4 regions of the Roseateles sp. DB2 genome follow, and region 1 is predicted to be linked to each of the others. Evidence: predicted binding sites of a transcription regulator. Region 1 holds the regulator's gene; each other region holds the start of a gene.
The links. Region 1 encodes FNR, which switches genes on or off when oxygen is low (the NO sensors DNR and NnrR bind a similar motif). Its sites were predicted from a motif close to TTGATNNNNATCAA; they were not measured.
Positions count from the first base shown of each region.

Region 2: the regulator FNR is predicted to act here: its motif matches at 1,885-1,898, upstream of ubiU (ubiquinone anaerobic biosynthesis protein UbiU).
Region 3: the regulator FNR is predicted to act here: its motif matches at 3,253-3,266, upstream of ubiM (5-demethoxyubiquinol-8 5-hydroxylase UbiM).
Region 4: the regulator FNR is predicted to act here: its motif matches at 3,824-3,837, upstream of ACS5PK_RS02010 (type IV pili methyl-accepting chemotaxis transducer N-terminal domain-containing protein).

Region 1 covers NZ_JBPZGY010000001.1:248,972-254,844, reverse strand. Annotated here, with positions in the region: gene icd (NADP-dependent isocitrate dehydrogenase) at 1-1,094, opposite strand, end outside; gene ACS5PK_RS01035 (urease accessory protein UreH domain-containing protein) at 1,335-2,054, opposite strand; gene hemN (oxygen-independent coproporphyrinogen III oxidase) at 2,149-3,558, opposite strand; gene fnr (fumarate/nitrate reduction transcriptional regulator Fnr) at 3,737-4,474, shown strand; gene ACS5PK_RS01020 (hypothetical protein) at 4,612-4,899, opposite strand; gene ACS5PK_RS01015 (hypothetical protein) at 4,931-5,197, opposite strand; gene ccoG (cytochrome c oxidase accessory protein CcoG) at 5,207-5,873, opposite strand, start outside.
Region 2 covers NZ_JBPZGY010000003.1:502,104-507,976, forward strand. Annotated here, with positions in the region: gene ACS5PK_RS07305 (U32 family peptidase) at 1-721, opposite strand, end outside; gene ubiU (ubiquinone anaerobic biosynthesis protein UbiU) at 741-1,748, opposite strand; gene ACS5PK_RS07315 (Crp/Fnr family transcriptional regulator) at 1,971-2,747, shown strand; gene ACS5PK_RS07320 (DUF2789 domain-containing protein) at 2,814-3,044, shown strand; gene ACS5PK_RS07325 (type IV pili methyl-accepting chemotaxis transducer N-terminal domain-containing protein) at 3,224-4,006, shown strand; gene ACS5PK_RS07330 (diguanylate cyclase domain-containing protein) at 4,089-4,376, shown strand; gene ACS5PK_RS07335 (hypothetical protein) at 4,426-5,001, opposite strand; gene ACS5PK_RS07340 (glutathione S-transferase family protein) at 5,196-5,804, shown strand.
Region 3 covers NZ_JBPZGY010000001.1:360,288-366,160, forward strand. Annotated here, with positions in the region: gene ACS5PK_RS01555 (gamma-glutamyltransferase family protein) at 1-1,407, shown strand, start outside; gene ACS5PK_RS01560 (hypothetical protein) at 1,466-1,705, shown strand; gene ubiM (5-demethoxyubiquinol-8 5-hydroxylase UbiM) at 1,943-3,184, opposite strand; gene ACS5PK_RS01570 (disulfide bond formation protein B) at 3,379-3,894, opposite strand; gene ACS5PK_RS01575 (RidA family protein) at 3,894-4,361, opposite strand; gene ACS5PK_RS01580 (DNA internalization-related competence protein ComEC/Rec2) at 4,429-5,873, shown strand, end outside.
Region 4 covers NZ_JBPZGY010000001.1:464,140-470,012, forward strand. Annotated here, with positions in the region: gene ACS5PK_RS01990 (PfkB family carbohydrate kinase) at 1-550, shown strand, start outside; gene ACS5PK_RS01995 (MFS transporter) at 547-1,902, shown strand; gene gtfA (sucrose phosphorylase) at 1,978-3,465, shown strand; gene ACS5PK_RS02005 (hypothetical protein) at 3,559-3,771, shown strand; gene ACS5PK_RS02010 (type IV pili methyl-accepting chemotaxis transducer N-terminal domain-containing protein) at 3,882-5,837, shown strand; gene ACS5PK_RS02015 (response regulator) at 5,846-5,873, shown strand, end outside.

The sequences.
Region 1 (5,873 bases):
AGCATCATTTCGGCAGACAGGATCTCGGAACCGGGGTTCACATAGTCCTTGCCGGCGTACTTCGGTGCCGTGCCGTGGGTGGCTTCGAACATGGCGACAGAGTCGCTCAGGTTCGCGCCCGGGGCAATGCCGATGCCACCAACCTGCGCAGCCAGGGCGTCAGACACGTAATCGCCGTTCAGGTTCAGGGTGGCAATCACCGAATACTCGGCCGGGCGCAGCAGGATCTGCTGCAGGAAGGCGTCAGCGATGGAGTCCTTGACCACGATGTCCTTGCCGGTCTTCGGGTTCTTGAACTTGCACCACGGGCCACCATCGATCAGCTCGGCGCCGAATTCCTTCTGGGCCAGGGCGTAGGCCCAGTCACGGAAGCCGCCTTCGGTGAACTTCATGATGTTGCCCTTGTGCACGATGGTCACGCTGGGCTTGTCATTGTCGATGGCGTACTGGATGGCCTTGCGCACCAGACGCTCGGTACCCTCCTGAGACACGGGCTTGATGCCGATGCCCGAGGTTTCCGGGAAGCGGATCTTCTTGACGCCGAACTCGTTCTGCAGGAAGGCGATCAGCTTCTTGGCCTTGTCGCTCTGGGCTTCGAACTCGATGCCGGCGTAGATGTCTTCCGAGTTCTCGCGGAAGATGACCATGTCCGTCTTGTGCGGTTCCTTCACGGGGGAAGGCACGCCCTTGAAGTAGCGCACCGGGCGCAGGCAGACGTAGAGATCCAGCTCCTGCCGCAGCGCCACGTTCAGCGAGCGGATGCCGCCACCGACCGGGGTGGTCAGCGGACCCTTGATGGAGACCACGTAGTCCTTCAGGACCTGCAGGGTTTCCTCGGGCAGCCAGACGTCGGGACCGTAGACCTTGGTCGACTTCTCGCCGGCATAGATCTCCATCCAGTGGATCTTCTTCTTGCCACCGTAGGCCTTGGCAACGGCTGCGTCGACGACCTTGATCATCACCGGCGTGATGTCAAACCCCGTGCCGTCGCCCTCGATATAGGGAATGATCGGCTGGTCGGGCACATTCAGGGAGAAGTCGGCGTTGACCGTGATCTTCTGCCCGCCTTCGGGCACCTTGATGTGTTGGTACATGTGTAGTCGTCTCCGCTAGTCGCGAGGTTGGATGCGGCGGGGTGCCGCCATAAAGAAATCGATTCTATGCCAGCAGAGCTTTCACGGGCCTGATACGCCTTGCAGTCTGGCGTTTCAATGCGGTTTCACCCGCAGTCCGGCATGGAGCGTTCCGGGGCGTTCCCATGGGGGTCGGCAGCCCGGCGCCAGATCGGCGCAATACCTGCAGATGAAGCCCGCTGAAGGCATGTTCATGGGTGATCAGGCGCAATAGGCTTGAACCTGCGCCCAGACACCATGCCCCAGCGCCCAGCCCGCACTCAGCACCAGGCCCAGCCCACCCAGGCGGGTGGCCCAGCGCATGCCGCGCCCCTCCTCCACCTGGCCCAGGCCCAGCAGCTTCCACAGAATGGCCGGCCCCAGTGCCAGCCCGAGGCCGGAGCTGATCGCGAAGGCACCCATCACGGCCGCGCCGCCAAGGGCGCCATTGGCCAGGGCGGCCAGCAACAGGGCCGATTGCAGCAGGCCGCAAGGCCATGCCACCCAGCCCAGGCCCGCCAGCAGGGCGCGCCAGCGCGGGCGCTGCGGCGTGCTCAGCGCAGGGCCGCCCGCGGCCAGCGCGGCGAGTGGGATGGCGCCATCGCGACTGCCTTCGCGCCCGAGTGCAGACAGCCAGGCCGGCTGCCGCGCCTTCCAGAGCAGATAGATGCCCAACGCCAGGGCCGCGAGATGCAGCAGCAGCCACAAGGGTCGCAGCAAGGCCACCGTCTGCCCCCAGTGCGCCATCAGCGAGACGCTGGACGCCGCGACCGCACCGGCCACACCATAGCTGAGCAGGCGCCCGAACTGGAAGCCAAAGTGGGCAGCACTGCGCGGCGAGCCTTGGCTCAGCGCAGCGCACGGGGCGCCGCACATTACGGCACAGTGCGGGGTGCCAGCCAGACCCATGAGCAGGGCCGAGCCGACGAGAGCTGCTTCCATAGGCGGCGATGATGCGAAGTGTGGGTGGTGAGCCTCGGTGCCCGAACGCCTTCTGAGCCAGGGCGGCTGGTCACGAATGAGGGGAACGCTCCCCTCAGATGATGCGCGAGAACTGCGCGCGCGTGCGGTCAGCCTGAAGATAGCGGTCAAAAACCATGGCCACCGCCCGCACGAAGTACCAGCCCAGCGGCGTAACCTGGATGGCCTCGGGCTCAAGCACGACCAGCCCCGTCTCCTGCATGGAAGACAGTTGCTCCAGCTCTGCGCGGAAGTACTCACGCACCTTGATCAGGTGGGCCAGCTCGATGGACTCGAACTCCACGCGGCCCTGGCACATCAGCGCCATGATCATGGCCCGGCGCACCAGGTCATCGCGGGTCAGCGCAAGGCCGCGCTGGATGGGCAGTTGCCCCTGGCGGATGGCGTCGTAGTACTCGGGCAGCGTCTTGGCGTTCTGGCTGTACGTGGCACCCACGCGGCCGATGGCTGAGACGCCCAGGCCGATCAGGTCACAGTCCGGCTGCGTGCTGTAGCCCTGGAAGTTGCGATGCAGCCGCCCCTGACGCTTGGCGACTGCCAGCGAGTCGTTGGGCAGCGCGAAGTGGTCCATGCCGATGTAGGAATACCCATGCCCCACGAAGCCGCTGAGGGCAGTGGACAGCATGGTCAGCTTGGAGGCGGCAACCGGCAACTGGCTGGCATCGATGCGTCGCTGCGGCTTGAAGCGCGTGGGCAGGTGGGCATAGCCGTACAGCGCGATGCGATCGGGCCTGAGCGTCGCCACCTGCTGGATGGTGCGTCGGAAGCTCTCCGGCGTCTGCTGGGGCAGGCCATAGATCAGGTCGACATTGGTGGACTCGAAGCCCAGGGCGCGCGCCTGCTGCATCAGGCTCTCGACCATCTCATAGCTCTGCACCCGATGGACGGCCTTCTGCACTTCCGGGTCGAAATCCTGGACGCCAAAGCTCAGGCGATTGAAGCCCAGCTGGCGCAGGTGCTTCAGGCGGGCCTCGGTGACGGTGCGGGGGTCGACCTCGATCGACACCTCGGCGCCAGGCGCCAGCTTGAAGCGCTGCTTGATCGCCTCCATCAGCCCCGTCAGTTCCTCGTCGCTGAGGAAGGTCGGAGAGCCTCCACCGAAATGCAATTGCGATATCGCCTGCGCTCGCCGCAGCTCCGTCACCGTCAGGTCCATTTCCTGGACCAGAACCTCCAGATACTCTGCGGCCCGGTCATGGTGCTTGGTGATGACCTTGTTGCAGGCACAGTAGTAGCAGACGGACTCGCAGAAGGGAATGTGGATGTAGAGGGACAGGGGCGCCCCGCCTCCCACCACCCCGCCGTCAGCCCGTTGGTTCAGGGCCTGCTTGTACTGCTCGACAGAGAAGGCTTCAACGAATCGGTCGGCCGTCGGGTAGGACGTGTAGCGCGGACCGGACACATCGAAGCGGCGCAGCACATCCTCGGTGATGCCCGGCAGGGCGGCAGTGTTGATGGTTTCCATGTCGCCACTGTGCCAAGCCTGCACAAGCACTGATTGACCTGTATCAAGATTGATCAAGGAGCCCGGGTAAACAATGGCTGCAGCCTTGAGGAGCGTCATGTCCTAGCTTTGCCCTGAAGCAGTCGCGGCCATTGACAATCCCTCGCCGCCCCGGCAGTCCCAGCCCATAATGAGCCCTATGAATACCCAGACCCCGATCAAGATCGAGCCCTTCAAGGTCGCCTGCTCCAGCTGCAATCTGCGCGAGTTGTGCCTGCCCGTCGGGCTGTCCGAGTCGGACCTGAACCAGCTAGACAGCCTGGTGGCCACGCGCCGCAATGTATCCCGCGGGGACACCCTGTTCCGCACGGGCGATGCCTTCCAGTCGCTCTACGCCGTCCGTACCGGCTTCTTCAAGACCTGCGTCTCCTCTGAAGATGGCCGAGACCAAGTCACCGGCTTCCAGATGGCCGGCGAGTTGCTGGGTTTGGACGGCATCAGCAATGACCGCCATTCCTGCGATGCAGTGGCCCTGGAAGACAGTCAGGTCTGCGTGATCCCCTATGGCCAGCTCGAGGAGCTCTCCCGTGAGTTCACCGACCTGCAGCACCAGTTCCACAAGATCATGAGCCGCGAGATCGTCCGTGATCATGGCGTGATGCTGCTGCTGGGCTCCATGCGTGCCGAAGAACGCCTGGCCGCCTTCCTGCTGAACCTCACCCAGCGCCTGCAGGCCCGTGGCTTCTCCGCCTCGGCCCTGGTACTGCGCATGACGCGTGAAGAGATCGGCAGCTATCTGGGCCTCAAGCTGGAGACAGTCAGCCGCACCTTCTCCAAGTTCCAGGACGAAGGCCTGCTGGAAGTGAAGCAGCGCCAGATCCGCATCCTGAACCAGGACGGCCTGCAGAAGCTGGTGAACACCGCGCACTGCAGCTAAAGGCGCCCTCCTCCCTGCAAGCATAAAGCCCGCTGCAAGGCGGGCTTTGTGCTTTCTGAGCTACCGCCTCCTGTCAAGTGAGGCAAGCAGCGGCAGATCGGTGGACCTGCGCCTCGGGCAGCGGTCCGGCCGACCGCTCATTGCGGCCAGCGCCTCGGATGCCCCTGCCCAGATTCAGGCGGCAGCGTGGCCAGCAGCATCGTCACCGCCGAGGCCAGGCTGATCAGCAGCCAGAAGGCCAGGAAGCTCAAGGTGTAGACCGCCTCACGGCTCAGTTGCACCGGTGACATGCCAAACCAGCTCAGGTCCATGGGGTCGACCAGGGCGAAGACCAGCGCCTCGGTCACGCCTGCCATCACGAAGGCCGGCCAGAGTATGTGCATGGCCCAGCGCGCGGGGCCCGGTTTCTCACCAATCAGTCCCATCCCGGTCTCCTCCACGATGGACTGCGAGGGCTTACTTGCCGCTCGCTGGGCCGCCGGTGGCGGCATGGTTACGGGCTGCGATGGCCGGAGCAAGGGCGGCGGCTTGCGGGCCGTCCGCGGCGCTGTCCGCAGAGACACGCTGCTGCGTCTCGATCACAGGGTCCGGATGCTTGATTGCCATGCCCAGGGTCACGAAGCTGGCCAGGACCACCGCCGCAGGGCCGCCGACCACCAGCCACATCATGCGTTCGTGCCACCAGGCGCGCGGCGCGGGTGAGGAAGATTGGATGTCAGCCATGTTTCGCTCCTAGCGGGGAACCACAAAGGTGGATTTTTCGACCAGTTGGCTCGGCATTTCGCCAGCCACGGCATCGCGGACGATGCGGAAATGGATCTCGTGGGCACCACCGCCCGCCGATTGTGCCGTCTGCGGCGGCAGACGCAGTGCCACGGACACCCAGCGCGCCTCGGCAGGCCCGACGCTCAGACGCAGGGGCGGCGTCAGCACAAGGCCTTGCAGCCCGTCCGCGGTGATGGTGTAGGACTGCGTCTGCTCCGTGGCATTCATGACCTGCAAGCGGTAGACGTTCTCGATGTAGCCGTCATCCACCAGACGCGCAAGCGAGGCGCGGTCGCGCACGACGTCGACCTTGAAAGGCGTGCGGGTCAGCATGTGCCAGAACAGGGCTACGCAGATCAGGACCAGGATGCCGGAGTAGATGAGCACGCGCGGCCGGAACATGCGGCGGATCAGCTGCGTACGGCTGAGGTGCTCACTGAGGCCGTTCTGTGTGTCATAGCGGACGAGGCCGCGCGGATAGCCCATCTTGTCCATCACGCCATTGCAGACGTCGATGCACGCCGCGCAGCCGATGCATTCGTACTGCAGGCCGTTGCGGATGTCGATGCCCGTCGGGCACACCTGCACGCACAGATTGCAGTCGATGCAGGAGCCCAGGCCAGCGGCCTTGATG
Region 2 (5,873 bases), on a different contig from region 1:
TGCCGTTGAGCGCCAGGAAGGGCTGGCCCTCGCTGGTGCGCAGCAGCAGGCCGTCGGCGTCGTCGCGGCAGCGGAAGTCGCACTGGTCTTTGCTGAGGCGGTGGTGGCGCGCGGTGAAGCAGCGGGCCGAGAAGGCCAGGGTCATGCGGCCGAAGACCAGGAGCTCCGTGCTGAGGGCCCGTCCCTGCGCCTGCACCGCGCCTGGCGCCGGGTTGCAGCGCGCGATGGCCGCGAGCGACAGCTCGGCCGGCGGCACCCAGATACTTGCCCCCAGGCTGGCCAGCTCTTCCAGCGCGGGGCGGTTGTAGACGTTGATGTGAGGGCCCAGCACCAACTGGCTGCGGCACGCCAGGGCAGTCTGCTCGCAGGTGAGCCTGTGCCAGACTCGGAGCGCTGCAGCATCGCCGGCCTCGAAGTCCATGGGCGTTTCGGCGTTGAGGGCCGCCTCGGCCAGGCGGCGCATGCCGCGCAATTCAGCCTCGGACATCAAAAGCGGCATGCTGGCCAGGCGCACGCGCTTGCCAGCCTGCTGAAGCTCCCGGGCGAGGGCCAGCCAGTCCTCCAGGGAGAACTCGTTGCGGCGAGAGCAGGTGACCTCGCCCAGCACGAGGGTGTGGGCAGGGCTGTCGGCCAGCTCGGCGTAGAAGTGCATCAGCGTCTGGCGCGGCCACCAGTACTGCAGGGGGCCGACGGTGAGGGTGGGTGCGTGTGTATCAGTCATGGGCTGTACTCGCTGCGCTTCATCGCCAAGGCCGGTCAAAGGCGCCCAGGGTGCTTTGCTGGCCCTCGGCCCAATGCGACAGGGCCTGTTGCCAGGCGGGCGCGACGGTGTATCGATCGCTGGAGGCGGCGCGGTCGATGGCCTCGCGCCAGACCTTGCTGACCTGGGACACATAGGCCGGGCTGCGCTGGCGCCCCTCGATCTTGATGGCCCGTACACCGGACTCGATCAGTTGCGGCAGCAGGGCCAGGGTGTTGAGGCTGGTGGGCTCTTCCAGCGCGTAGTCGCGCCGGCCCTGTACGTCGAATCGGCCTTTGCACAGGGTGGGATAGCCGCGGGCTTCGTCGGCCGCGTAGTGGTCGATCAGCACGCCGTTGAGGCGGGCCTCGACGCCATCGCCGCGTTCCTGCCACTGGACGGCCGAGGGGGGCGAGCAGACCCCATGCGTGTTGGGCGACTGGCCGGTGGCATAGGAGGACAGGGCGCACCGGCCTTCCACCATCACGCAGAGGCTGCCGAAGCCGAAGACCTCGATCTCCACCTCGGTGTGGCGGATCACGTGCTGGACCTGCTGCAGGGTCAGTACGCGGGGCAGCACGGCGCGCTGGATGCCGTAGCGCTCGCGGTAGAAATTGATGGCCTCGTAGCTGGTGGCCGAGGCCTGCACGGAGAGGTGCAGGCGCAGCGCTGGGTGGGCCTTGGCCGCGTAGGCCAGGACGGCGCTGTCGGCGACGATCAGCGCGTCGGCGCCAAGCTCCGCAGCACAATCCACCGCGGCGATCCAGGGGGTCAGGTCCTGCGATTGGCCGTAAGTGTTGAGGGCCATCAGCACCTTGCGGCCGCGTTGATGCGCATAGGCAATGCCGCTGCGAACCTGCTCCAGATCGAAGTTGAGGCCGCCGAAGTTGCGGGCGTTGGTAGCGTCCTTGAGGCCCAGGTAGACAGCATCGGCGCCTGCATCCACCGCCATCTGGAGGGCGCGCAGGCTGCCGGCCGGGCACACCAGTTCTGGTTTGTTCAGGCTCATGAATGGAATGGGCGGAGCCCAGCGTTCTTAAAGTTGCAGAATGTATGAACCTTATTGGGGCGTGGTTTTGCGCCCGCGCAAATGCAGGTGGTGCAGGGGCCTGGGGGAATCGCTGATCAGCCAGAAGGGGGTGGCGTTGACGCCGCTCAAACCCGAACGCTGAGTGGCGCCGCAAAGTGCGGCTTGTGCACGATTCAGTGGCACGACTCCGAGGAGACCCGCATGGGATCGATCGACTACGCATCGACGGCGGCGCCAGCACCCGAGGGCGCCCTGGAAAGGACGCATCGCCGGCGTGCCGCCGCGATGGCTCAGCCCCATATTTCCGAACGCGTGGCTGCGCCGCTGCGTGAAGTGCTCATCGAGGCCGGCCAATGGCGCCGAGTGCCGGCCGGTCAGCCGCTGTTCGAGCAGGGCGAGCACTGCGAGACCATGTGGCTGCTGCTGGAGGGCAGTGTCTGTCTGGGGCACCACGACAGCCAGGGCGAATGGCGCCAGTTCCGTCTGGCCGAGGCGGGCGAGTGGATGGGCTGCGCAGCCTGCTGGTTGCGCGAGGCGCATAACTTGCGCGCCGTGGCTGCGGTGGACGTGTTGGCCGTGGGCATGAGTCGCAGCCAGATCGACGCATGGGCAGTCGAGGACCCGGCCGCCTGGCGCGCCGCCATGGAATCCGTGGTGGATGCACTGGCTGAGCTGCAGCTGCAGCAGACCCGCCAGGCTGTTCGCCGCGAGAGCCTGGATGCGCTGGGGCGCGTGTCGGAATGGCTGCTGGACATGTGGCGCCGGCAAGGCAGTACCGTGCGCTTCATCCAACGCAAGAAGTACGTGGCCTCGCAGCTGGCGATCACTCCGGAAACCTTCTCACGCTGCCTGCGCCAGCTCGAGGAGGAACAGTGCATCAGCGGCGCGGGCTACGAGTTGCAGATCCTCGCTCCGGACCTGCTGCGCCAGAAGGCCAGGCCCCGCTGCGAGGACAGGGCTGCAGCAAGCCGTTGCTGATCTGCGATGCGGGACAGGGCGCTGGATGCCGCTAAGCTCTGGGCTGGCCAATTCCCGGAGCCGCCCATGCAAGCCCCCGTGCACCGATTTTCCGATCTCTTCGCCCAGCTGGGCCTGGCCAATGACGCGGCCAGCATCGAGGCATTCCTCCTGAACCATTCGCCCTTGCCGGACACGCTGCGCCTGGAGGACGCTCCCTGCTGGAATGCAGCGCAGGCCGCGCTGTTGCGCGAGGAGCTGCGGGCCGATGCCGACTGGGCGGAGCTGGTGGACCAGCTCAACGCGGCACTGCGCTGACGTGGCCGGATTTCCCATGGCCTGACCAGGCTCCCAGCGCGTTGGCGTCCCGCAGGTCGTTGCCTGGTCGCCCTGCGCATGGCTCCCGAAAAGACAAACTGCATCAAGGATTCCCGGCTCGCCTGTGCCTAGACTGAGTCCTTCGACAAGCAGAGGCAGGGAGTCTCGCGATGGAGTTCATGCGCCGCCGTCAGTGTCTTCTGTGGGTGCCTGCCCTGTGGTTGGCAGGCCATGCCCATGCCGAAGTCCGGGACCTGCCCGACTCCATCAACAAGGCCGGCCGCCTTCGCATGCTGAGCCAGCGCTGTGCCAAGGCCTATATGGCGCTGGGACAGAAGGTCCGCTCCGAGCAGGCAGAGAAGGTGCTGTCCGACTCCATGGCCCTGTTCGACCGGCATCTGGTGGAGTTGCGGGCTTTCGCCCACAGTCCCGCCGTCGCCAAGGTCTACGAACAGATGGACGGCAGTTGGAGCGCCTACAAGCTGCTGCTGATCGGTGATCGTCCCAGTCCCAAGGGCGCCGAGGCGGTGCTCGCCGCTGCCACGCAGGTGCTGGCGCAGGCGCAGCAAGGCGCCGGTCTTCTGGAGCAGGCCTCCGGCAAGACCGTCGGGCGGCTGGTCAATCTGGCGGGGCGGCAGCGCATGCTCAGCCAGCGCATGGCCTCGACCTATCTCGGAGCCGCATGGGGCGTGCAGAGCGAGGGGCTGGTCAAACAGCTGGGCCAGGCCCGCGAGGAATTCGTCCTCGCCCAGGCCAGCCTCAAGGCCGCACCCGAGACCGGCCAGGCGCTGCGAGGCGAGTTGGAACTGGTGGATCAGCAGTACGTCTTCTTTGATGCCGCGCTGCGCGCGCTCAAGCCGGGCAACACTGACACCCGCTCGCTCAGCGAGGTGTTCACCACCAGCGAGCGCATCCTGCAGCTCATGGACGAGGTCACGCAGCAATACGCTCGTCAAGGCTGAGTCCAGGAACCGGGGCATCCAGGTCAATCTCGACCTTGCTACGCCAGGCTGCTGCTGATGGACCGGCTGCGTCAGCGGGTGCATCTCAGCCAGAGGACTCAGAAGTTTTGGCAGTGTCGTTCTTCGACCTGGACGGCTTCAAGGAGGTCAACGACAGCCAGGAGCATGCCGCGGGAGGCAAGCGCTGCAGACCGTTGCCACGCGGCTCCGGCAGAGGATGCGGGCTCACGACAGGGTGGTGCGTGTGGGCGGCGACGGGTTCGTGCTCCGGCTTCCCGCCTTGGCGGCCGCAAGGAAGTGGACCGTCTGCCGGGCCAGGCCGATCAGGCCGTGCAGCGTGAGAAGGCCTGTCGTGGAAGGCTCGTCATAGAAGGCTCGTCACTAGGCCGGACAGCTCGGGGGACTCGACACTTCGGCCCTCATCGCAGAGTGATCAGCGGTGCTCCTGCATCGGCAGGCTGTTGGCCCTGGGCCGGGAGGCGCTCCAGCACGCAACGCATCCAGTTGCGGGCCAAGGGCTCCGGATGGTGGTGGCGCAGAGTTGTCTCGGCAGGGCCCTCCGCTTCCAGGAAGACCAAGCCATGGAGGTCCCCGCTGTGGGAGATGGTGCGCCGCCACAGCCGTTGTACCCGAACGCTTTGCGGGTGTGTGGCATGGCTGCCCTGGGCAGCCTCGAGCAGGTGCAGGCGCATGGGTCCTGTGCCCCAGTCCACGCCCGGCGGTGTGAAAACCTGCAGGCCCTGCTCGCCCAGATGAAGCACCAGGGCCGCGATGCCCTGCGCCAGGTGCGCGGGCACGAAGACCCAGACGGGGATCTGTTCGCGGCCCAAAGGAAGCAGGAAGAACGTGACGCGGGCTGTCGGCCCCGGCGCCGCTGCACACTGCAGGGCGGTGGACCGGGCAGGCAGCGAGGGCAGGGCAGACGGGGGCGTCACCTGGCGCTGCGGTTCCGACTGGTGAAAGGGCGAGAGTGGAAGCTGAGGCAGACCCTGCATGGACGGCGCATGTAAGCCAATGGATACGCCAGCATCTAAGCAGTCCTGCGTGAAGTGCCGATGACGGCGGAGCAGGGCGGTGGCGAAGACAAGGCTTGTGTCACGGATCAGGGATGGAGGCGCCGGGCCGGAGGGCCCCGCATCCAATTCCCGGCGCCTGCGCGTGGCGCCTGACCATGCTAGGCTGCCCGTCCATGAGCAAGCCCACACTGATTTACTTCGACGCCCCGGTCAGCCGCGGCGAGGAATGCCGCCTGGCCCTGCACCTTGCAGGGGTGGATTTCGAGGATCGGCGCATCCCCTCTGCGGACTGGCCAGCCCACAAGCCCGCGGCACCCTATGGCGCCATGCCCATCCTGGAGATCCCGGGCCGTGCTCCCCTGGCCCAGACCAATGCCATCCTGGTGCTGATCGGCCGCCGGCATGGCCTGCATCCCCAGGACGACTTCGAGGCCGCCCGCCACGAAGCCATGATGTCCCATGTGGAGGACCTGCGGGCGGCGGTGGGGCCCACCATCCGCATGGAGGCCCAGGAGAAGCGGCGCGTGCGTGAGGCACTCGTGGCGGAATTCCTGCCTCAATGGGCTGCCGCGGCCGAGCGCAACATCCTGTCCCGGCCCTTTTTCGGGGGGGAGCAGCTGAGCGTGGTGGACCTCAAGCTGCACATGGCCGTGCGCTGGTTCCTGGGTGGCAAGGTGGATCACATTCCGGCCGACGTCTTCGCGGCCTTTCCCCGCCTGATGGGTGTGCATGACGCCGTGCGCGATCACGCCGGGGTGCGGGCCTGGTACGCCAAAGCCTGAGGCTTGACCTTCCCATGGGGGGAAGCCTCACAGTGTGCAAGCGTCGCCGCGCTTGCCGCGGTGACCGTG
Region 3 (5,873 bases), 110 kb from region 1:
TTGAGTTTCATGCAGGCCGTGGTAGGCGGGCGCAGCGTGGGCACGCCAGGTCTGGTGCGCATGCTGGCCCAGGCCCATACGGCCGAGGGGCGCTTGCCGTGGGCGACACTCTTTGAGCCGGCCATACGCCTGAGCGAGCAGGGATTTCCCGTCAGCGCCCGCTTCCACAAGCTGCTGGCCGAGGATGAGTTCCTGCCCAAGGATCCGGTCGCAGCACGCTACTTCTACGACGCACAGGGCAGGCCCTGGCCCCGCGGCCATGTCCTGCGCAACCCGGCTTTGGCCGAGGTGTTCCGCCGCATGGCCCGCGAAGGAGCGGAGGCCTTCTATCGCGGCGGCATTGCCGAGGACATGGTCCGGCGCGTCAGCACCCATCCGGCCAATCCTGGCCGCCTGAGCCTCTCTGACCTGCAGGCTTACCGTCCCCGGGAGCGCGAACCCATGTGCTCCGAATGGCGCGGGCAGGGCCGCCAGCCCTGGCGTATCTGCGGCTTCCCGCCACCGTCCTCCGGCCACCTGACCATCATGCAGATGCTGGGCATGCTGCCGCCCGTGCCCGCCGCCCAGGCCCTGCAGTCGGGCAGGCCAGGCGCCGACTGGCTGCATCGCTACACCGAGATCGCTCGCCTGGCCTTCGCCGATCGCAACCAGTACATCGCCGACCCCGACTTCGTCCAGGCCCCTGGCGGCCGCTGGGAGACCCTCCTGGCGGCCGAGTACCTGCGCCAGCGGGCCAGCCTGGTGGGTGAGCGCAGCATGGGCCAGGCCCAGGCAGGCCAGCCTGGGCCTCAGCGCAGCGCCTATGCGCCCATGGCCGCCCAGCCCGAGTACGGCACCAGCCACATCAGCGTGGTGGACCGCGAGGGCCGCGCCGTGGCCATGACCACCACCATCGAGGCCGTCTTCGGCTCGCGGCTGATGAGCGACGGCGGCACGGGACTACCCGGTGGCTTCCTGCTCAACAACGAGCTGACCGACTTCTCCCTCGCTCCCCGTGACGCCCAAGGCCGGCCGGTGGCCAACCGTGTGGAGCCCGGCAAGCGTCCGCGCTCCAGCATGAGTCCCAGCCTGGTCTTTGATCCCCAGGACGGCCGGCTCATGATGAGCCTGGGCAGCCCGGGTGGGCAGGGCATCATCCATTACGTGGCCAAGAGCCTGATCGGCATGCAGGACTGGCAGTTGAACCTGCAGCAGGCCTTTGCCCTGCCCAACTTCGCCAGCTTCAACGGTCCCACCGTGCTGGAGGCCGGCCAGTTCCCACCTGAGACTGTGGAGGCACTGAAGGCCCGCGGCCACACCGTGCAGCAGCGCGACATGACCAGCGGCCTGCATGGCCTGCAGCGGCAGGGCTCGGGCTGGCTCGGCGCGGCAGATCCACGTCGTGAAGGGGTGGCCCGCGGGGAGTGACACCTCGCGGCGCGAGTCGATGGGTCAGTGGCTGTGGTGGCGGCAAGCCGTTTGCTGCGTGACGGCCGAGTTGCTGGTCCTGCAGGCGGTGACGCGCGCATGGACGGTAGCGGCGCTGGGCGCGAGCGCGCTGTTCGGTGGCCTCTCCGTGTGGCTGCGGCTGCGGCTGTGGCTGTGGCTGTGGCTGTGGCTGTGGCTGTGGCTGTGGCTGTGGCTGTGGCTGTGGCTGTGGCTGTGGCCGGCACTGGCGCTGGCCAGCAAGGACTGCAGTGCCCCTCAGGCCGGTGCGGACCACTAGGGCTTCCAGTGCTTCCAGGGGCGCCAGGGCCGCCTGCACTGCCAAGTCTGCTGCTATTGGCGGGATCCCGGGATCCCCGAGACTGTCAGGGTCGCTGGGCCTGCTGGGCCTGCCAGAACCGCCGGGGCAGCTGCGACTGCGTCCAGCGCCTGATGCCTGATGCCTGATGCCTGATGCCTGGTGCCTGGTGCCTGGTGCCTGGTGCCTGGTGCCTGCGTCCTGCGTCCTGCGATGCCCTCAACCCGCCAGCGCCCGGATCTGCCGCAGCAGCGAGGGCCCCTTGCCCGTCAGCTGCTGGCTGATCAGGGCCCTGAGCGGAGGCAGATGGGCGGCGCCCTGCAGCACGCCCTGGCGCAGGGCGCGGGCCAGGGGGCGTTCGTCGGTGAAGAGCTTCACCACGGCATTGGTGCCCAGGTAGATGGGCCGGGTGGCGCGGCGGTGCTCGCGCTCGAAACGCTCCAGGGCCACGGCATCACCCAGGTCGCAGCCGGCGCGGTGGCGTCGGGCCATTTGCAGCTCCTGGGCCAGGGTCTGCACGCCGTAGAGGCCGAAGTTGTAGCCATGGGCGGTGACCGGGTGCATGCCGACGGCGGCGTCGCCGATGAGGGCGAAGCGCCGTGCCACGAAGCGCCGCGCATAGGTGGCCACCAGCGGATAGAAATGACGCGGCCCGGCCAGGCGCAGGGTGCCCAGGCGGTGCTGGCTGTGGGCCTGCACCCAGTCCAGGAAGGCGCCGTCATCCAGGTCCAGCAGCCCCTGGGCCTCGTCGGCATTGACGGTCAGCACCAGGGAGGCCAGGTGCTCCTGCAGCGGCAGCCAAGCCATGGTGTGGCCGTGGTGGAAGCATTCCAGCGCGGTGTGCTGGTGCGGCAGCTCGTGATGCATGCGGCACAGGATGACGCTGCGGCCGAAGTCCAGCATGTCGGCGCCGATTCCTGCGAGGCGGCGGCTGGCAGAGAAGCGGCTGTCCGCCGCGATCAGCAGCGCGGCGCCGAGGCGCTCGCCGTCTGCCAGCACCACCTCGGCGGCACGCCCACCCTGGGCCAGCAGATTGAGCTTGTGCACGCGGGCGCCGCAGCGCAGGGTGATGCGGTCCTGGCGCTTTTGCACGCCCTGCCAGGCGATCTGGCGCAGCCAGTGGTTGGGCACCAGATGGCCCAGGCGGTCCGTCCCCTGGCCCTCGGGCGTGAAGCCCAGGAAGCGGGCGTCCTGGCCATTGAAGACCTGGGCGGCCTTGAGCGGCGAGATGGCCTCGGGGGGCAGGTCTTGCCAGGCGCCCAGCTGCTGCAGCACGCCCACGCCACGATGGGTCAGCGCGATCTCCCGGCCATCCTCCTGGGGCTGAGCGATGGTCTCCAGCGGCGCTTGCTCCAGCACCGTGGAGGCGATGCCGATGTCAGCCAGCGCCGCGGCCATGGACAGGCCGGCCGGACCGGCACCGATGATCAGGACGGAATCAGTATGAGGCGAGGTCTGCACGATTCGGATGGGCGCGAGGGCCGGCATTGAAGGCGCGAGCAGGGTAGCCGGCTGGGCCGGTGTGCGGCTTGATCCTGATCAGCGAGGGGTGCAAACAAAAAGCCCCGGCCGCGGATGAATGCGGGCGGGGCTTGATCGAGGGGCCAGGCCTGCGGGCACCACAGCCAGTGCCCATGCCTCCATCGAGGCCAGCTTCAGCGCTGTCGCAGCAAGGTGCGCAGGCTCCAGGCGGCGGCCAGGGCATGGGTCAGGTACAGCAGGCCGCTCCAGACTTCATAGGGAAGCCCCAGCAGCTTGTAGGCCGCGGCCTCGTTGCAGCCGGCCGTGGCCATGAAGACCGAGGGCAGGATCTCGTCCAAGTGCAGGGCCATCACAAGTTGGTCGGCGAAGGTCATGTTGCAACTGGCCGACTGCGCTGCCACCTCGTGCTGCCAGACCGCCGCCGCCAGTCCGGCCAGGGCCAGGCCGGCCACCAGCAGCAGGCTGCACGCGGTCAGCGCCCGGGCGCGGCTCAGGAGCTGGCCCTGCAGCCATCCCAGGCCGGCCGCGAGGCCCAGCAGCAGGAATACGCCGCGTTGCAGCACGCACCAGGGGCAGGGCCGCACGTCAAAGTAGTGCTGGGCCACCAGGGCCAGGGCCAGGGATGCCAGGCTGCTGAGGCTGATCAGGGCCAGCACCCGGCCTGGCCAGGGAGAGGGGCGCTGGAACATCAGGCCAGCACTTCGGCGACGAGATCGATCTCCACGCAGGCGCCCATGGGGTTCTGGGCAACGCCGAAGGCGCTGCGGGCATGCTTGCCGTTGTCACCGAAAACCTCGGCCAGCAACTCGGAGCAGCCGTTGGTGACCAGGTGCTGCTCGGTGAAGTCCGGCGCGCTGTTGACCAGGCTCGTGAGCTTGACGATGCGGACCTTGTGGAGGTCGCCCACAGCCGCGTGCAGGGTACCCATCAGGTCGATGGCGACATTGCGCGCGGCCTGCTTGCCGGCGGCGGTGTCCACGTCCTTGCCCAACTGGCCCACCCACACGGCGCCGTCCTTCTTGGCCAGATGGCCCGAGAGGAACAGCAGATTGCCGGAACGCACGAAGGGCACATAGGCTGCCACGGGCACGGCCAGCGGTGGCAGGGTGATGCCCAGGGCGTTCAGGCGGTCATACACAGAGTTGGGGGTGCTCATGTCGGCTCTCGGAGGGGATTGGTGAAAAACTGGCCGGCATCCTACACCCGCGACACAAACGCTGACCATGCTCATGCCCACCGCCTTCATGCTGGGCTGGCTGCTGGGGCTGGCAAGCCTGCACCAGCTGGCGCAGCTGCCGCCTTCGCCCTGGCCCTGGCTGATGCTGGCTGGGTGTGGCCTGCTGGCGCCGGCCCTGCTGCTGCGGCGCCTGCCTGTCGGCGGCCGGGTAGCCCTGCTGCTGGCGCTGGGCACGCTGGCCGGACTGGGCAGCGGCTGTCTGCGGGCCGAACAGCGCCTGCAGGCCCGCATGGGGCCGGCGCTGGAAGGGCAGGAGCTTGAGGTCCAGGCCGAGGTGATGGGCCTGCCGCAGGCCGTGCAGGGCTTCGCCGGCAATGCAGGCTGGCGCCTGGTGCTCGGCCTGGAGGCGCTCCCGGGTCAGGTCTTGCCCGCGGGGGTGCCTGAGCAGGTCCTGGCCCTGGGCTATCCGGTGGCCGGCCAGCCGCCCTGGCGCGCCTGTGAGCGCTGGCGGCTGCGGCTGCGTTTGCAGCGCTCGCCCGGCCTGGCCAACCCCCATGGCTTTGACCAGGCCTTGTGGATGCTGGAACAGGGCCTGCAGGCCCGGGCCCAGATCCGCCCAGGGCCTCAGCAGCGCCTGGCTGGCGCGACCTGGCATTGCCTGTCGCACTGGCGGGAGGCCTGGCGCGAGCGCCTGCAGGCACGGCTGGGGCATGGGGGGGCCTCGGGTCTGCTGACCGCCCTGAGCGTGGGAGACCAGTCCGCCATCCCCGCGCCGGACTGGCAGGTCTGCCGGGATGCCGGCGTCGCTCACCTCGTCGCCATCAGCGGACTGCACATCACCATGTTCGCCTGGGGCGTGTCCGCCCTGGCGACAGCCCTCTGGCGACGCAGCGAAGTCCTTTGCCTGGCCTGCCCCGCTCCCCGGGCTGGCGCCTGGCTGGGCGTGCTGGCCGCGACGGCCTACGCGGCCTTCGCCGGCTGGGGCGTGCCCGCCCAGCGCACGGTCTGGATGCTGCTGGGCCTGGTCTGGATGCAGCAGGGAGCCTGGCGCTGGCCCTGGCCGCTGCGCCTGCTGACCGCTGCCTGGGTGGTGTGCCTGCTGGACCCCTGGGCACTCTGCCAGGCGGGCTTCTGGCTCAGTTTCGGGGCGGTGGCGCTGCTTATGAGCCAAGGCGATGCGGTGCCGCGCCAAGGCTGGCGTGCACGCCTGGGCGCCCTCCTGCGTGAGCAGGGCATCGTGACCCTGGGGCTGGCGCCGCTGACGCTCATTCTGTTCCAGCAACTGTCCCTGGTGGGCCTGCTGTCCAATCTGCTAGCCATCCCCCTGGTGAGCTTCGTGATCACGCCCCTGGCCCTGGCTGGCGGGGTGCTGCCCCTGCTGTGGGAGGCCGGGGCCTGGCTGGGGAGCCACTGGCTGTCCATGATGGGGACGATGGCCAACTGGCCCATGGCGGTGCTCAGCCTCCCGGTGGCGCCGGCCTGGGCCCAGGC
Region 4 (5,873 bases), 220 kb from region 1:
GCTGCGCTCGGCCCAGGCCGGGGGCTGCCTGCGCTACCTGGATCTCAATCTGCGGGAAGGCTGCATGCAGGCCGAGGTCATGGAGAGCCTCGTGGCGGACAGCCTGGCGCAGGCCGACTGGCTCAAACTCAACGATGCCGAGCTGCTGCAACTGCAGCGCTGGTTCGGTGCTGGCCCCCTGGATCCACTGCAGCCCGCTGCGCAGCTGCAGCGGCCGGTGGCGACCCTGCTGCGCCGCTTCGGCGTGCAGCGCCTGGTCCTGACCCGCGGCGCTGCCGGCTATGCCTGCTTCGACGCTGACGGCGAGGTCCTTGCCGAGGGGCCGGGGAGGCAAGACCTGACCCTGATCGACACCGTCGGCGCGGGCGATGCCTTCAGCGCCATGGTGCTGGCGGCCCATCTGCGGTCGGTGCCCCTGGCCCGGGCGATGGAACTGGCCAATGGCTATGCGGCCGCGATCTGCGGCCAGCGCGGACCCCTGCCGCAGGCCGATTCATTCTTCCAGCCCTGGCGCCAAGCCCTGGGCCACGCCGGACTCCTTGTCGCATGAATGCAGCCCACATCCCCGGACCCACGGCCAGCGGCAAGCCGCGCCTGAATCTGTGGCAGATCCTGAACATGAACATCGGATTCTTCGGCATCCAGTTCAGCTTCGGGCTGCAGCAGAGCAATATGAGCCCTATCTACAAGTACCTGGGGGCCGACGAGGCCAGCCTGCCGCTGCTGTGGCTGGCCGGCCCGCTGACCGGCCTGCTGGTGCAGCCCCTGATCGGCGCGATGAGCGACCGCACGGTCAGCCGCTGGGGCCGCCGCACGCCCTATTTCCTGATTGGGGCACTGCTGTGCAGCCTGGGCCTGCTGCTGATGCCCATGAGCCCCACGCTGTGGTTCGCCGCGGGCCTGCTGTGGATCCTGGACGCCGCCAACAACGTCACCATGGAGCCCTACCGCGCCTATGTCAGCGACCGGCTGGACGAAAGCCAGCACGCGCAGGGCTTCCTCAGCCAGAGCGCCTTCACGGGGCTGGCGCAGACCCTCGCCTATCTCTCGCCCTCGATCATGGTCTGGTGCGGCATGGACGCCAATGCGCTCAATGCCAGCGGCATCCCTCAGGTCACCGTGCTGGCCTTCCTGATCGGCGCGGCCCTGTCCTTCACGACGGTGTGGTGGTCCGTGCGCCGCGTGCCCGAGCTACCCCTGAGCGAGGCCGAGCAAGCTGCGCTGCGCGCTCGGCCCCGCGGGCTGGTGGCCACGCTGGCCGAGATCTGGACCGCGCTGAAGGACATGCCCGAGACCATGCGCCAGCTCTGGTGGATGAAGCTGCTGCAGTGGTACGCCATGATGTGCTATTGGATCTACATCGTGCCGGCCCTGGCCCAGACCCTGTTCGGCACCAGTGACGCCAGCGCCCAGGGCTTCCGCGACGCGGGCCTGGTCAACGGGCAGATCGGCGGCTTCTACAACTTCGTTGCCTTCCTCTCGGCCTTCGCCATGCTGCCCTTCACGCGGCGCTTCGGTGCCCAGCGGGTGCATGCCGTGTGCCTGAGCCTGGCCGGGCTGGGGCTGCTGGCCCTGCCTGAGCTGCACAGCAAGGCCCTGCTCTTCATCCCCATGCTGGGCCTGGGCCTGGCCTGGGCCAGCATCATGGGCAACCCTTATGTGCTGCTGGCGGGCAGCATCCCGCCGGAGCGGGCCGGGGTCTACATGGGCATCTTCAATATGTTCATCGTGATCCCCATGCTGATCCAGATGCTGACCCTGCCCCTGATCTACGGCCCCTGGCTGCAGGGGCGGCCCGAGAACGTGATCCGCCTGGCCGGCGTGCTGCTGCTGGGCGCTGCGCTGGCCGTGCTGCGCGTGCGGACCTCGCGGCCTCAGGCGCCGTCGGCTATCAAGACCTGACCCTATGCAGGCCATCCGGCCTGCAATGAATCCTTTCCTGTCTCATGCGGCCCTGCCGCAGGGAATGCAGTACCCATGAAGAACCAAGTCCAACTCATCACCTACGTCGATCGCCTGGGCGGAGGCGGCCTGCCGCAGCTGCGCCAGATGCTGGCCAGCCAGGGCCAGGGCCCGCTGGCAGGGCTGTTCGGCGGCGTGCACCTGCTGCCCTTCTTCTTCCCCATAGACGGGGCGGACGCCGGCTTCGACCCCATCGACCACACCCGCGTGGACCCGCGCCTGGGTGACTGGGAGGACGTGCGTGCCCTGTCCCGCGAGCTGGACGTGATGGCCGACGTCATCGTCAACCACATCTCCGCCGATTCGCCGCAGTTCCAGGACTACTCTGCCCAGGGCGAGAACTCGCCGTATGCGGGACTTTTCCTCACGCTGGATGCCGTCTTCCCGAATGGGGTGACGGAGCAGCAGCTGCTGAAGGTCTACCGGCCGCGCCCGGGCCTGCCGCTGACCACGGCCACGCTGCGCACTGGCGAGAAGCGCATTCTCTGGACCACCTTCACGCCCCAGCAGCTGGACATCGATGTACAGCATCCGCAGGGTCAGGCCTACCTGGACGGCATCCTGCAGCGCCTGGCCGACAGCGGCGTGCGCATGACCCGCCTGGACGCGGCGGGCTATGCGATCAAGAAGGCGGGCGAGTCCTGCTTCATGATGCCGGAGACCTTCGCCTTCATCGCCGAGTTCAGCGCCCGTGCGCGAGCCCTGGGCCTGGAGGTGCTGGTGGAGATCCATGCCTACTACCAGCGCCAGATCGAGATCGCGCGGCAGGTGGACTGGGTCTATGACTTCGCGCTGCCGCCCCTGGTGCTGCATGCCTTCGCCTTCGGCACGGCCGGGCCGCTGCTGCGCTGGATAGGCATGCGGCCGACGAATGCGCTGACGGTGCTGGACACGCATGATGGCATCGGCATCATCGACATCGGTGCCGATGCTACGGACCGCCAGGGCTCGCCGGGTCTGGTGCCGCCCGAGGAGCTGGACGCCCTGGTGGAGCGCATCCACGAGGCCAGCGGTGGCCAGAGCCGCCAGGCCACCGGCGCGGCGGCCTCCAACCTGGACCTCTACCAGGTCAACTGCAGTTTCTTCGACGCCATGGGCCGCGACGAACGCCGCTATCTGCTGGCCCGCGCCCTGCAGTTCTTCCTGCCCGGCGTGCCCCAGGTCTACTACGTGGGCTTGCTGGCCGGCCTCAACGACATGGCGCTGCTGGAGCGCAGCGGCGTTGGCCGTGACATCAACCGCCACCGCTACACGCCCGAGGAGATCGCGGCCCAGTGCCAGCAGCCGGTGGTGCAGCAGTTGCTGCAGCTCATCCGCCTGCGCAACGGCCATCCTGCCTTCAACGGGACCTTCGAGGTGCAGGCTCAGGGCGCCACCGGCCTGCGTCTGCGCTGGCAGGCCCCCGGTGCTTCGGCCCAGCTGGCGCTGGACTTCGCCAGCCTGGCGCACACCTTGCGCTTCGAGCAGGATGGGGTGCCGTCACTGGACCTGCAGCTGGGCTGAACCGATGCAGTCTGTGGCGGGCATGCCGCTCAGCCAGCTGTCAGGGAAGGTCGCCAGAATCCCCCCATCGTTTACAAACTGGGTGGATCAACCATGTGGAAACTCGTCGTCGGCTTCGTGCTCTTTGCTGCGCTGGCCCTGTTCATCCTGATGAAGAGCGGTGGTGACATCGACATGAGCGGCGAGAAGCACGACGTCGGCGCTGGCCACGCCGAGCCGGCGGCCTCCGCCCTGGCCGCATCGGCCCCTGCGGCAGCCTCCGCACCCGTGGCAGCCAGCGCGCCCGCCTCGGCGGCATCCCAGTAAGCGCGGACAAGGGGCAGGGCGGACCCTTCTCAGGCCCGCTCCTGGCCTTCGTTTGACATTGGTCAAGCTGGCCGGAAGACTGGGCTCCTATCGTGCGCGGGATGCGCACCTTGCTTCGTAGCCTGGCGGGCAAGCTCGCCCTTATCCAGACCACCTTCCTCATGGTGGCCCTGGCGGCCATCGCCTTCACGCTGTGGGTGTCCTGGCAGTTGGAGGGGGGGGCTGGCGCCATCAACGAGGCCGGGCGCATGCGCATGATGACCTACCGGCTCGCGCTGGCGCATGAGCGCGGCGAGCTGACCGAAGTCAAGCGCGGCGTCGAGACCTTCGACGACATGATTGCCAACCTGCGCCAGGGCGATCCCAGCCGTCCCCTCTTCATTCCCGACAACAAGGCCTGCATCGACCGCTTCGGCGAGGTGGCCGCGGCCTGGCTGCCCCTGCGCGCCCAGTTGCTCAAGCCCGGCGGTGGCGCGCTGTTGCATCTCCAGTCTGAGCAGTTCGTTGGCACGGTGGACAGCTTTGTCTCTGCCATCGAGCGCACCATCTCCACGCGCACGGCCATGCTGGGCGGCATGTGCTTCGGCCTGGTGGTGCTGGTGGTGGGGGCCTCGGTGGTCTTCGTCTCGGGCACCCTGGTGTGGATTGTGCGGCCCCTGCAGCGCCTGCGGGACGGCCTGGCCACCATGGCTGCCCGGGACTTCTCGCCGCGCATCGATGAGCGCAACTCGGTGGAGGAGTTCGCCTCCCTGGCCCAGGGCTTCAACACCATGGCCGATGCCCTGCAGCGCTCCTACCAGGGCCTGGAGGCCAAGGTGGCGGAAAAGACCGCCAGCCTGGCTCGGCAGAACGAGCGCCTGGCCGCGCTGTACGACGTGGCCCTGATGGCCAGCCACGGCAGTGACGACCGTGCCCAGTTGGCCAATGACTTCGCGGTCAAGATCGCACGGGTTGCCGGCGCGGATGCCGCCGCCGTGCGCCTGGCCAATGAAGACGGCGATCGCCTGCTGCTGCTGGGCCAGACCCGCCTGCCGCAGCGCATGAGCGAGGCGGAGCGCTGCGTGCACCTGGGCGATTGCGCTTGCGGCGAGCACCTGCAGACGCAGACCGGCGCGCGCGTCATCCCCATCCGCCAGTTGGGCAGGCAGGCTCTGGGTTTCTGCGAGCAAGCCGGCTATCAGACGGTGATCGCCTTGCCCATGCGCAGCGGTCAGCGCACCCTGGGCGAGGTCGAACTCTTCTTCTATGGGGAAAAGCGACCCAGCGAAAGCGAGTCCCAGCTGCTGGACGCGCTGGTGGGCCATTTTGGGACTCTGCTGGACAACCTGCGCCTGGCGGCGCGGGACCGTGAGATGGCCATCAGCGAGGAGCGCAACCTGCTGGCGCAGGAGCTGCATGATTCCATCGCCCAGTCCCTGGCCTTCCTCAAGATCCAGGTCCAGCTGCTGCGCAGCGGCCTGCTCAAGCAGCGTCAGGCCGATGTGGAGGCTGCGCTGGGTGAGATCGATGCCGGCGTGCGCGAAAGCTATGCCGATGTGCGCGAGCTGCTGCTGCATTTCCGCACCCGGCCTGGCCACGAGGACATCGAGCATGCCTTGCGCACCACGCTGTCCAAGTTTGAGCTGCAGAGTGGCATTCAGGCGCAACTCATCCTGCATGGCAATGGGGTGCCGCTGCCGCCGGATGAGCAGATCCAGGTGCTTCATGTGGTGCAGGAAGCTCTGTCAAATGTGCGCAAGCACGCGGGCGCCCAGCATGTGGAAGTGCGCGCGATCCAGGAGCCCGACTGGCGCTTCGAGGTCAGCGATGACGGCTGCGGCTTCGATACCGAGCACGGCCGCTTTGACGAGACCCATGTGGGCCTGCGCATCATGCGCGAGCGTGCGCAGCGCATCGGCGCCAGCCTGAGCTTGCGCCCGCGTGAGGGGGGCGGCACTGTGGTGGTGCTGGAGCTGAAAAAGTCCGAGGCCCAGGAGGGCAGTGAGGACACGGCTGGCACCCTGGACGCCCGCATGCACAATGATTGGGCGGCCGCCGAGGCGCGGCTGGCTGGAGGACGTGCGTGATCCGTGTGATGGTGGTCGATGACCACAAGCTGTTTC